Regions from separate parts of the Gordonia sp. NPDC003504 genome, predicted to be linked through region 2. Evidence: predicted binding sites of a transcription regulator. Region 2 holds the regulator's gene; each other region holds the start of a gene.
What was found. Region 2 encodes LexA, which represses DNA repair genes until DNA is damaged. Its sites were predicted from a motif close to CGAACANNTGTTCG; they were not measured.

Region 1 (3,278 bases), on a different contig from region 2:
GCGTTTGCAGAAGTCGACGATGTCGGCGACGACGAGGAAGTACCCGGGGAAGGAGAGGGTATCGATGATCGCCAGTTCGTGTTCGATCTGTCGATACGCCTGGGGATGCCGCGTGGGGGTGCCATACCTCGCGGCGGCCCGGGTCATCGTGAGATGCCGCAGCCAGGTGGCCTCGGTGTGCCCGTCGGGAACATCGAAGGGCGGCAGTTTCGGTGCGATCAAACCCAATTCGAAGGCGCAGTCGGCAGCGATCTGCACGGCGTTGTCGATCGCCTCGGGATGTGCGGGCAACATCCGAGCCATCTCGTCGCCACTGCGCAGGTGCGCTCCGCCGACCCCGGGCATCCATCCCTCGATGGTCTCGATGTCGGTGCGGGCCCGTACCGCCGCCATCGCCATCGCCAGCCGACGTCGTGGCGGTCCGGCGAAATGGGCTCCGGCGGTGGCCACCGTCGGTATCCCGAACCGGGTGGCCAGACCGGCCAGCGCCGCGTTGCGGGCATCGTCGTCGGGAAGCCCCTGCGCGGTGAGTTCGACGACCACACCACCGGCTCCGTAGCGGTCGATCAGACCACCGAGCGCCTTCTCCGCGGCCGGGAGCCCCCCGCGATCCAGCGCTCGGCGCACCGCCCCCTTACGACAGCCGGTCAGCACAAGCCAATGTCCGGCGTCGGCGATGAGGCGGTCGGCGTCGTAGCGCAGCAGCCCCTTCTCGCCTCCGGACATGTGTGCGTCGGCGATCACCCGCGACAGTCGCCGATATCCCTCACTGTCTCGCGCCAGCACCAGCAGATGTTCGCCGGGCGGATCCGTCACGCCGGTCCGGGCCACATCCGGCTGCAGCGACAGCTCCGCACCGAACACCGTCGGCATGCCGAATTCCCTTGCCGCCTCGGCGAATCGCACCACGCCGTAGAAGCCGTCGTGGTCGGTGATCGACAATGCCGTCAGATCCAGCCGCTGCGCCTCGGCGACCATCTCCTCGGGCATCGACGCGCCGTCGAGAAAGCTGTAGGCGCTGTGCGCGTGCAGTTCCGCGTAGCGGACCGACGAGGACTCGGTCCGGATCTCCGGCGCCACGTAGGGTCCACGCTTACGTGACCAGGCCGGCGAGTCCCCACCGTCGCCGGGGCCGAAGAACTCACCGGGACGATCGTGACCGTCGGAGGCGCGCGCACGCCCGGAGAGGACTCGCTCCATCTCCGACCACGTCGGTGGCCCCTGGTTCCAACCCATCCGTTCATCATAGAACATGCGTTCGATACTGGTCATCGCACCGGCCGTCGAGGTCTGTGATGTATCGGTACATAGGTGACAGTTCTGCGTCAGGCCATCGGTGACACTTGGTGTGTCAGGACTTCGGTGACGGTCTGGTCTTCGTGGGGCGTGGGCCGCGGGGTTGTCGATTGCCGACGTAGCTAACTCCGGGAGTGGGTCGAGGGTGCTCGACAACGACCTCTCCGTCGGTGTTGGCGATGACGACCGTGTTCCGCGAGGCCGGTGTGGCTCACCGTGAACCGAAGAAGAAGCCTCGCTCGGCGTGGCGGCGGTTCGTCTATCCGGCACCGGACGCGTGCTGGCAACTCGATGGCACCGAATATGTAGGTGACTGCATCCACGCTGACGGTCCCGGAGGTACTGACAGTTCGGAGCAGGACAAGAGCCAGCGATGCCGTCGAGGGGACCTCCGTCAGGCCCATCGACTGCATCTTGTCATGCACGCTGATCGGTTCGTGATCCAGACCGGAAGCCTCTAGGGCAGCGCGCACCGCGACTGCTTGCCCTTGACCTCGTCACTCAGCGCCGACGGGCTCGACTTCGGGCGGCGGGTGCGGGGTTCCAGCACCGCCGCGGCCCCCTCGTCCTTGGCACGTTTACGCAACTCGTAGAACGACTTCCGGGAAATTCCGTGTTCGGCGCAGAACGTCGAGACCACTCCGCGCGGTGCATCATCAGGCCACTGCGAGATAGCCAGACGCACGACAGGGTCGATAGGGTTGTTAACAGCCACCGTCTGAGCGTTGAGTGCGGCAGCGTGATCTGACCCGACGAGGTCGGTTCGATCGAAGCCCAACCGACAGCGTGTCGTGGATATCGATGCGAAACACAAGCCTGCCTCCAGATCGGTCGTCTTGTCGCCTGAATCGACGTGTATCAATATTGACGTGTGTCGAATAAGAATCTCCTGCCGCCACCCGGCCGCGGCCTCAGCACTGACGAGACCGGGGCTGTCACCCCACTGTTGAAGGCGCTCGCGGACCCGGTTCGGCTGCGGTTGCTCTCGGAGGTCGCTGCGCATCCGGGCGGCGAGGCGTGCGTGTGCGACATCTCCGGACCGTTCGAGCTGTCGCAGCCGACGATCTCGCATCATCTGAAGGTTCTGCGTCAGGCAGGTCTGGTGACGAGCGAACGGCGCGCGACCTGGGTGTACTACCGCGTGAATACCGAAGCATTGCAACAACTGTCAGTCCTGCTGGGAGATCTCGCCACGGTCGTGGGGGAAACGCGTTCGTGCGAGGCCGACCAGTGACCGCCACCGACACCGCGGTCGCGGGAAAGTTGTCGATGCTCGACCGGTTCCTACCGGTGTGGATCGGCGCCGCGATGGTCGCCGGCCTGCTGCTCGGCCGAGTTGTCCCGGGCCTGGGTGACACCCTGGCGGCGGTAGAACTCGACGGCATCTCGCTGCCGATCACCCTCGGCCTGCTGATCATGATGTACCCGGTGCTGGCCAAGGTGCGCTACGACCGGCTCGATTCGGTCACCGGTGACCGTCGCCTGCTGCTCGGATCGCTTCTGCTCAACTGGATCATCGGACCGGCGTTGATGTTCGCGCTGGCCTGGCTGCTACTCCCGGATCTGCCGGAATACCGGACCGGACTGATCATCGTCGGACTGGCCCGCTGCATCGCGATGGTCATCATCTGGAACGACCTGGCCTGCGGTGACCGCGAAGCCGCTGCCGTCCTCGTCGCGCTGAACTCGGTGTTCCAGGTGATCATGTTCGCCGTGCTGGGCTGGTTCTACCTCTCGGTGCTACCCGGCTGGCTCGGCCTGGAACAGACCACGATCGACGCCTCGCCGTGGCAGATCGCGAAGTCGGTCCTGATCTTCCTCGGCATCCCCCTGGTCGCCGGCTACCTCACCCGCCGCATCGGCGAACGGACCAAAGGCCGCGACTGGTACGAATCCTCGTTCCTCCCGCGGTTGGGTCCGTGGGCGCTCTACGGGCTGCTCTTCACCATCGTCATCCTGTTCGCCTTGCAGGGTGAGCAGAT
Region 2 (3,278 bases):
CCTGGATCGACTCGGCTGAGAGGGCGTCGGATGTATCCGTGCCGTTGCGCCGCGTGAGGTTGCCCTGCAAATCGTCGATCTCGCGTTGGAAGTCCTCGAGGGAATCGAACGACCGGTACACCGACGCGAACCGCAGATAGGCGACCTCGTCGAGGTCGCGCAACGGTTTGAGAATGGCGAGACCGACCTCGTTGCTGGGGATCTCCGCAACGCCCGAGGCGCGCACCGTCTCTTCGACCTGCTGCGCCAACTGGGCCAGATCGTCCTCGTGGACGTGCCGTCCCTGGCACGCGCGGCGCACCCCGCGCATCACCTTCTCCCGACTGAACGGTTCGGTGACGCCGTTGCGCTTGACCACCGCCAGCACGGCGGTCTCCACGGTGGAGAATCGTCGGCCACAGGCGCTGCACGAACGGCGACGACGGATCGCCTGTCCCTCGTCGGCGACTCGGGAGTCGATGACCTTGGTGTCATCATTCCTGCAGAACGGGCAGCGCATGCATCGAGAATAGCGCCTCACCGTTCAGCGATATGCGGGCGTCAGCAGCGCCTGACCGACACGCAGGGCGCTGCCACCCATGTCGTTGAGCTCGACGATCTGGTCGATGACCGCCTGCCGCGGCATCTCGGGTGCCACGCGCGCGGCGACGGAATTCAGCGACTCCCCCGCCCGGACGTGCACCACCTGCGTGGCCACCGGCGTTGGGGCGGCGGATTCCTGGTAATCGCTGCCGGCGACACCGATCAGCCACACCAGCATCGCCAGCGCCACCCCGGTCAGCAGGGCCACCGCGGCACCGCGACGGCCCGCCCGACGGGACTGCGACGCGAGCCCGGCGCACGGCGTCCCGGCCGGGCGCCTGGGGATCGCGACCCGAGGCCGGTCGACCGGACGATTGTCGGCGGGGCGGTGGAGGTGCCGGTGCCGCGCCACCGGGGTGGCGCGGCGAGCCGGCCGTCCTGCGTGCACGATCGCGCCGCACCGGGGCGTGACATCGTCTCGCACCGCACACCGGGCGTCGGGAAAGGCACCCAAACGGGCACCGGACGGGGTGCGCCGAACCGTCGCCCGACGCGCCTGACCTGCGGTTTCATTGCGAACCAAGGTGTTCTGCATGAGAGTCTCCGATCTCGATCACTTCTCGATCACTTCTCGATCACTCGTTCGAGGAACTGATGTTCGAAGTTCTATCACGCACCTCCGACAATTTCTCGCGACACGTCGAACAAGTGTTTGAAGTTGTCGGTGACCTGGACTAACCTGGCCGTTGACCAGCAGCGCAGACCCGCGGACAGCCCCCGCCGCACCCCGGACAACCGACCGCATCGGACAACCGACTGCACGGGACAACCGACAACACCGTCCGACCACAGCAGAGTTTCCGACCGAAAGGATCGAACACCCGATGAGTGAGAAGAACCGACGTTCGACGACGTCGACGTCGTCGACCAAGCGCGGCCGCGGGCCGGCCGCCGCCGACGAGCCGGAGGTCCCGTTCGACGCGGTGGCCGCGGAGGCCTCGCTCACGCCGCGTCAGCGGGGCGTGCTCGATGTGATCCGCAAGTCGGTGCGCGAGCGCGGCTATCCGCCGAGCATCCGCGAGATCGGCGACGCCGTCGGGCTGGCCTCGACGTCGTCGGTCGCTCATCAGCTGCGGACACTGGAACGCAAGGGACTGCTCAAGCGCGACCACAACCGCCCGCGTGCGGTCAACGTGCAGGACGGCGAGCACACCCCGCCGGACGACACCGCGGTCGCGTCGAATCTGCCCGCCCCCACCTTCGTTCCGGTTCTCGGACGCATCGCGGCCGGTGGACCGATCCTCGCCGAGGAGGCCGTCGAGGACGTCTTCCCGCTGCCGCGTGAACTCGTCGGCGAGGGATCACTGTTCCTGCTGAAGGTGGTCGGCGAGTCGATGATCGACGCCGCGATCTGCGACGGCGACTGGGTCGTCGTGCGCCAGCAGAACGTGGCCGACAACGGTGACATCGTCGCCGCGATGATCGACGGCGAGGCCACCGTGAAGACCTTCAAGCGCAAGGACGGTCATGTGTGGCTGATGCCGCACAATGAGCATTTCGAACCGATTCCCGGCGACGACGCCGCCATCCTGGGCAAGGTCGTCACGGTGATGCGCCGGATCTGATCCGACCCCGGGCCCGCCCGATGCGGCGCTCGCCGAGGTTCAGCCGGCGAGCGCCGCGGTGGCGGCGGCACGTGCGGCCGCGGGTGAGGAGGTCGCCAGTGCTGCACTCGCTGCGGCGCGGCACGCATCGAGGGTGACGCCACCGAGTTTGGCGCCGACCGCTGCCGACGCCGCCGGCGCACTCGACAACGAAGTGACGCCGAGTCCGACGAGTACGCAGGCCAGCAGCGGATCGGCGGCGGCCTCACCGCAGACGCCGACAGGTTTGTCCATTCGCTTTCCGGCCTCGGCCACCATCGAGATGAGCGCGAGCACCGCGGGCTGCCACGGATCGGTGAGTTCGGCCAGATCGGCCGACATCCGGTCGGCCGCCATCGTGTACTGCGTCAGGTCGTTGGTACCGATCGACACGAAGTCGACCTCGGCGAGGATCGACGACGCGAGTATCGCGGCGGACGGGATCTCGACCATCACGCCGGCGACCAGGCCGCGCCCGCGCACTGCGGCCGCGAACTCCGCGGCCTCCTCGGCCGAGGCGATCATCGGCGCCATCACCCACGGAGTACTTCCGGTCTCGCGGGCCGCCGCCGCGATCGCGTTGAGTTGCCCGGCCCGGATCTCCGGGTGTCGAGCGGTGATCCGATTACCCCGGACTCCCAGGGCCGGGTTGGCCTCGGTGCCATGGTCGACGAATTTCAACGGCTTGTCCGAACCCGCGTCGAGCGTCCGCACGACGACCTTCCTGCCCGCGAACGCCTCCAGCACCTCGCGGTAGAGCTCGGTCTGCTCGGCCACCGTGGGCGCCTCGGCGCTGTCGAGGAAGGCCAGCTCGGTGCGGAACAGGCCCACTCCCTCGACCGGATATGCGGTGGCGGCGCGCGCGGAGACGCCGTCGGCCACGTTGGCCAGGATGTCCACCGCGTGACCGTCGGCGGTGCGCCCCGGCCCCGTCCAGCCCGCCACGAGTTCCGCCTCGCGTCGGCTCTCATCGACGGCCACCCGTGCCTGATCCGGATCCGGTTCCACCACAACGGTTCCCGCGGTGCCGTCGACGAGCACCAGGGTTCCGGCGGTCACCTCGTCGAGATCGGCGACCGCGACGATGCACGGAATGCCCAACTGCCGGGCGAT
Region 3 (3,278 bases), on a different contig from region 2:
CGTGTCATCGTCGTCGGAGTCATCGGATTGATCGGTGTCGTCGGTCGACCCGGTCGACGGGGTTGCGGCTGTCGAGCGGCTCGTCGAGGTCGACGTCTTGCTGCTCGAGCTTGACGAGCTCGACGAGCTCGCCGTAGAGCCCGATGTCGCCGTCGCCGACGATGAGGTGGTCGACGGTGAGGTGGTTGTGGTTGTGGCCGAATCGCTTTCCGTGTCATCGTCGTCGGTCTCCGAGATCGCCGCGGACCGCAGCAGGCCGGCACTCGGGGTCGTGGACGTCGACGTCAGGGCGCGCGTCGAGACGAGCGACGACGCGGACGTCGAACCGGTCGTGTACGGCCCCAGCGGCTGCAGACCGAACGGGAACGTGCTCTGCGGAATCGAAATGATCGGGATGATCTGGTCGGTGTCGAGATCCCCGAGGGCGATCGTCGGCAATGTCAGGCCGTTGGGGCGGACGGAACCGTTGATCGTGGTTGTCGGGAAGATCGTGATGGTCGATCCGAGCCAGTTCACCGTGACCGGCGCCGACAATCCGTAGTCACTCGTCAGGGCCAGGAGGGAATCACCGCCGAGCGACAGGCGGATGAAGTCCTGGCTGAGTGACGGGGTCTGCCCGGCGAAGATGTCGGTGATGACCTCGCCCAGCACGTTGGTGGTGTCGAAGAGCACCGACGACGGATCGGTCAACGCGAACTGCACCTGCGGAATGCTCTGCAGCTGATCGAGCTTGAAGTCGAAGGTGCCCAACACATTTGCACACGCACCGACGTTCTCGGCGTAGGCCGCTGTCAGTCCGCCGTAGCAGCCGACGGATTGGATGGCGGGGATCTTGAGCCCGGTGTTCACACTAAGAAGGGTCAACGGAATCTCATCGGTGGTCCAGGCATTCGCGATGCCCACCAAGGCGAACGCATAGGCACTGCGACCACCACTGGCACCTGCGGTAGCCAGACTCAGAGGCAAGTACGAGATAGCAGTGGCCTTGCCACCTCCCGACGCGAACGCAAACTGGAAGCCGTTGCCGATTACCGTCGCCGAACCATCAGCAGCGGGAGGAGTCGGAAGCGATGTCGGGAGCCTGAGATCGGAATTCAGCCACTCCAAGAAACCGTTCAGAGCGGTCAGGACACCTCCCGCACTGTCTACAAGCCCTTTCACCGGGTCGTAAACCGCAACTGGAACCAGCTCGATGCTGGTGGGGCTCACGATGGCAATGCCGAGCCCACCCATGTCGGTGCTGGACTGAGTGCAATCCGCTCCGCCGTTGGGGTCGCCGCCTGAAGCGCACATCTCCAGGCGCCACTGTTCAAGGAGTTCAGCCCCGCCGTCGCTCAGCGCGTCCGCGACTACCTGACCAAGTGGATTAGTGGAGTCGTAGTCATCATCCAGCCAGTCAACAAGGGCGGATAAGTCGCTGTAGTCGGCCGCCCGCGCCTGCCCCTCCCCCATGGTCACGCCGATGCCGAGGGTCAGGACGGTGAGGATGGCGATCATCCCGGCGGTGATCCGGCGGTGCCGCCGAGGTCCGCGTTGGGTCCCGGAAAGATGTTCGGGGCGTTCCGTTTCCGGACGCAACGGGGTGGTGCTCATGCAGTGGTCTCCTGTTTCCTTAAGAGAAGCTGAGACAGTTAACCACGAGTAACCCTGCCCACGCACGCGATCCACAAACTCCGTTGATCCACAGATTCCGGGGTGGTCGTGCTCGTCAGAATTTTTTGTCGGTGGCCGTCACTACAATGATGGTCAGATCGAAGAGAGCTTCGACGGTCATCATGTTCGAGGGGCGACGATGAGCACAGTACCTCTATCCACCAGGATTCGTGCCGACGTGCGGGATGCGTTGCTGAACCAGGGCCCGTCTCCGTGGCCTGGATTGCCGGCCGAGTTCTTGTTCGGGGTGGACGTCGATCGGTTGGATCAGCATTCGATCAACGAGGTGCTGGTGGCGATGACCGAGTTGGACCGGTGCCGTTCCTATATGGCGTGGCTGGATTACTTCTTCATCGCGTATCTGGTGACGTGTCTGACCGATCATCGGTTGGATGAGTCGGCGGAGTACGCGCAGATCGTGGCCGAACACATCGCACGCACCCGCAACCTGGCGAACGCGACCACCCGACGGTTGGTGGATGAGGCGATCGTGATGGCCATCCGGCTGCCCAAGACCGGGCGGGCATTACGCGAGGGGCGGATCAGTCACAGTCAGTTCCGGACCCTGATCGACCGCACCAGCCTGCTCGATCCCGGCCCGGCACTGCATCCGAACACCGCACTGGTCGACGCCGCGATCGCGGACCGGTTGTTCGAGCGGACCGGGCAGTGGCCGGCAACCAGCTTGCGGGACATGGCCGACAAAATCGTGTTCCAGCATGCCCCGGACGCGGTGCGTGAACCGCGGAAGCGGAACCTGGAGGGGCGTGCTGTGTTCGTCCACTACGAGGGGGATGGGACCGGGGAGATCACCGGCACCATGTCCGCGGAGAACATCACGATCGCGGAGAAGACGATCAGTGCGTTGGCCGACTGCGCCTGTCGGAAGGATCCGCGGACGCGGCGGCAACGTCAGGCCGATGCCATGTACTCGTTGTTGTCGGGGACGCAGTTCGCGTGTGAGTGCGGGCGTGAGGACTGTTCCGCGGTGATCCCGGAGCCGGGCTGTATTCCGGATGTGCAGATCGTGTTGCACGTGATTGCCGATGAGACCACCGCTGCGGCGATCGAGGAACGCCAACGACAACAAGAACAGGAACAGCAGGAGCGGGAACAACACGAGCAGAAGCAGTCGGCGGCCGCCGACAGCGAATCCGATAGCAGTGCAACCGAATCGGTGGTCCAGTCACGGCGGACGCGACCGAAACCAGTACCCGAACCGATCGCGGAGGCCGACACGGGTGCGGCCCAGATGTCGCTACTCGACGAGAGCGGTCCCTCTGACGCGGAAGGTGCAGACGCGGAACAGGCACCCGAACCCGAGTCTCGCACCGAGTCCGAGCCCGAGTCGGACGCCGACGTGGGCGTGGCGCGGATGCCGCTGCTCGAGGACCGCGGCTCCGAGGAGAGCAACTGCGACTCCGGCGGAGGAGTCACCGAACCGGGCACTTCCGCGGAACCGGCGCCCAAAGCCAAACCGGAGCCGGACGCCGACGTGGGTGCGGCGCGGATGTCGTCGCGTATGGAGAGTCCCGAGGGGAACGCTCCTGACGGCGAGGGCACTCCCGATGCGGCCGTCGTCGACACCGGCGACGACTCACGCGGTGAGTCGCCCTTGTCCGGCG

Region 1: the regulator LexA is predicted to act here: its motif matches at 1,248-1,261, upstream of ACWDPV_RS15315 (error-prone DNA polymerase).
Region 3: the regulator LexA is predicted to act here: its motif matches at 1,753-1,766, upstream of ACWDPV_RS00775 (DUF222 domain-containing protein).

Annotation. Positions count from the first base shown of each region.
Region 1 covers NZ_JBSFPC010000007.1:261,830-265,107, reverse strand. The annotation lists gene ACWDPV_RS15315 (error-prone DNA polymerase) at 1-1,236, opposite strand, end outside; partial or broken gene ACWDPV_RS15310 (helix-turn-helix domain-containing protein) at 1,656-2,011, opposite strand; gene ACWDPV_RS15305 (ArsR/SmtB family transcription factor) at 2,168-2,530, shown strand; gene arsB (ACR3 family arsenite efflux transporter) at 2,527-3,278, shown strand, end outside.
Region 2 covers NZ_JBSFPC010000016.1:69,390-72,667, forward strand. The annotation lists gene hrpA (ATP-dependent RNA helicase HrpA) at 1-19, shown strand, start outside; gene nrdR (transcriptional regulator NrdR) at 1-499, opposite strand, end outside; gene ACWDPV_RS21930 (LysM peptidoglycan-binding domain-containing protein) at 524-790, opposite strand; gene lexA (transcriptional repressor LexA) at 1,407-2,147, shown strand; gene ptsP (phosphoenolpyruvate--protein phosphotransferase) at 2,187-3,278, opposite strand, start outside.
Region 3 covers NZ_JBSFPC010000001.1:166,279-169,556, forward strand. The annotation lists gene ACWDPV_RS00770 (hypothetical protein) at 1-1,593, opposite strand, end outside; gene ACWDPV_RS00775 (DUF222 domain-containing protein) at 1,793-3,278, shown strand, end outside.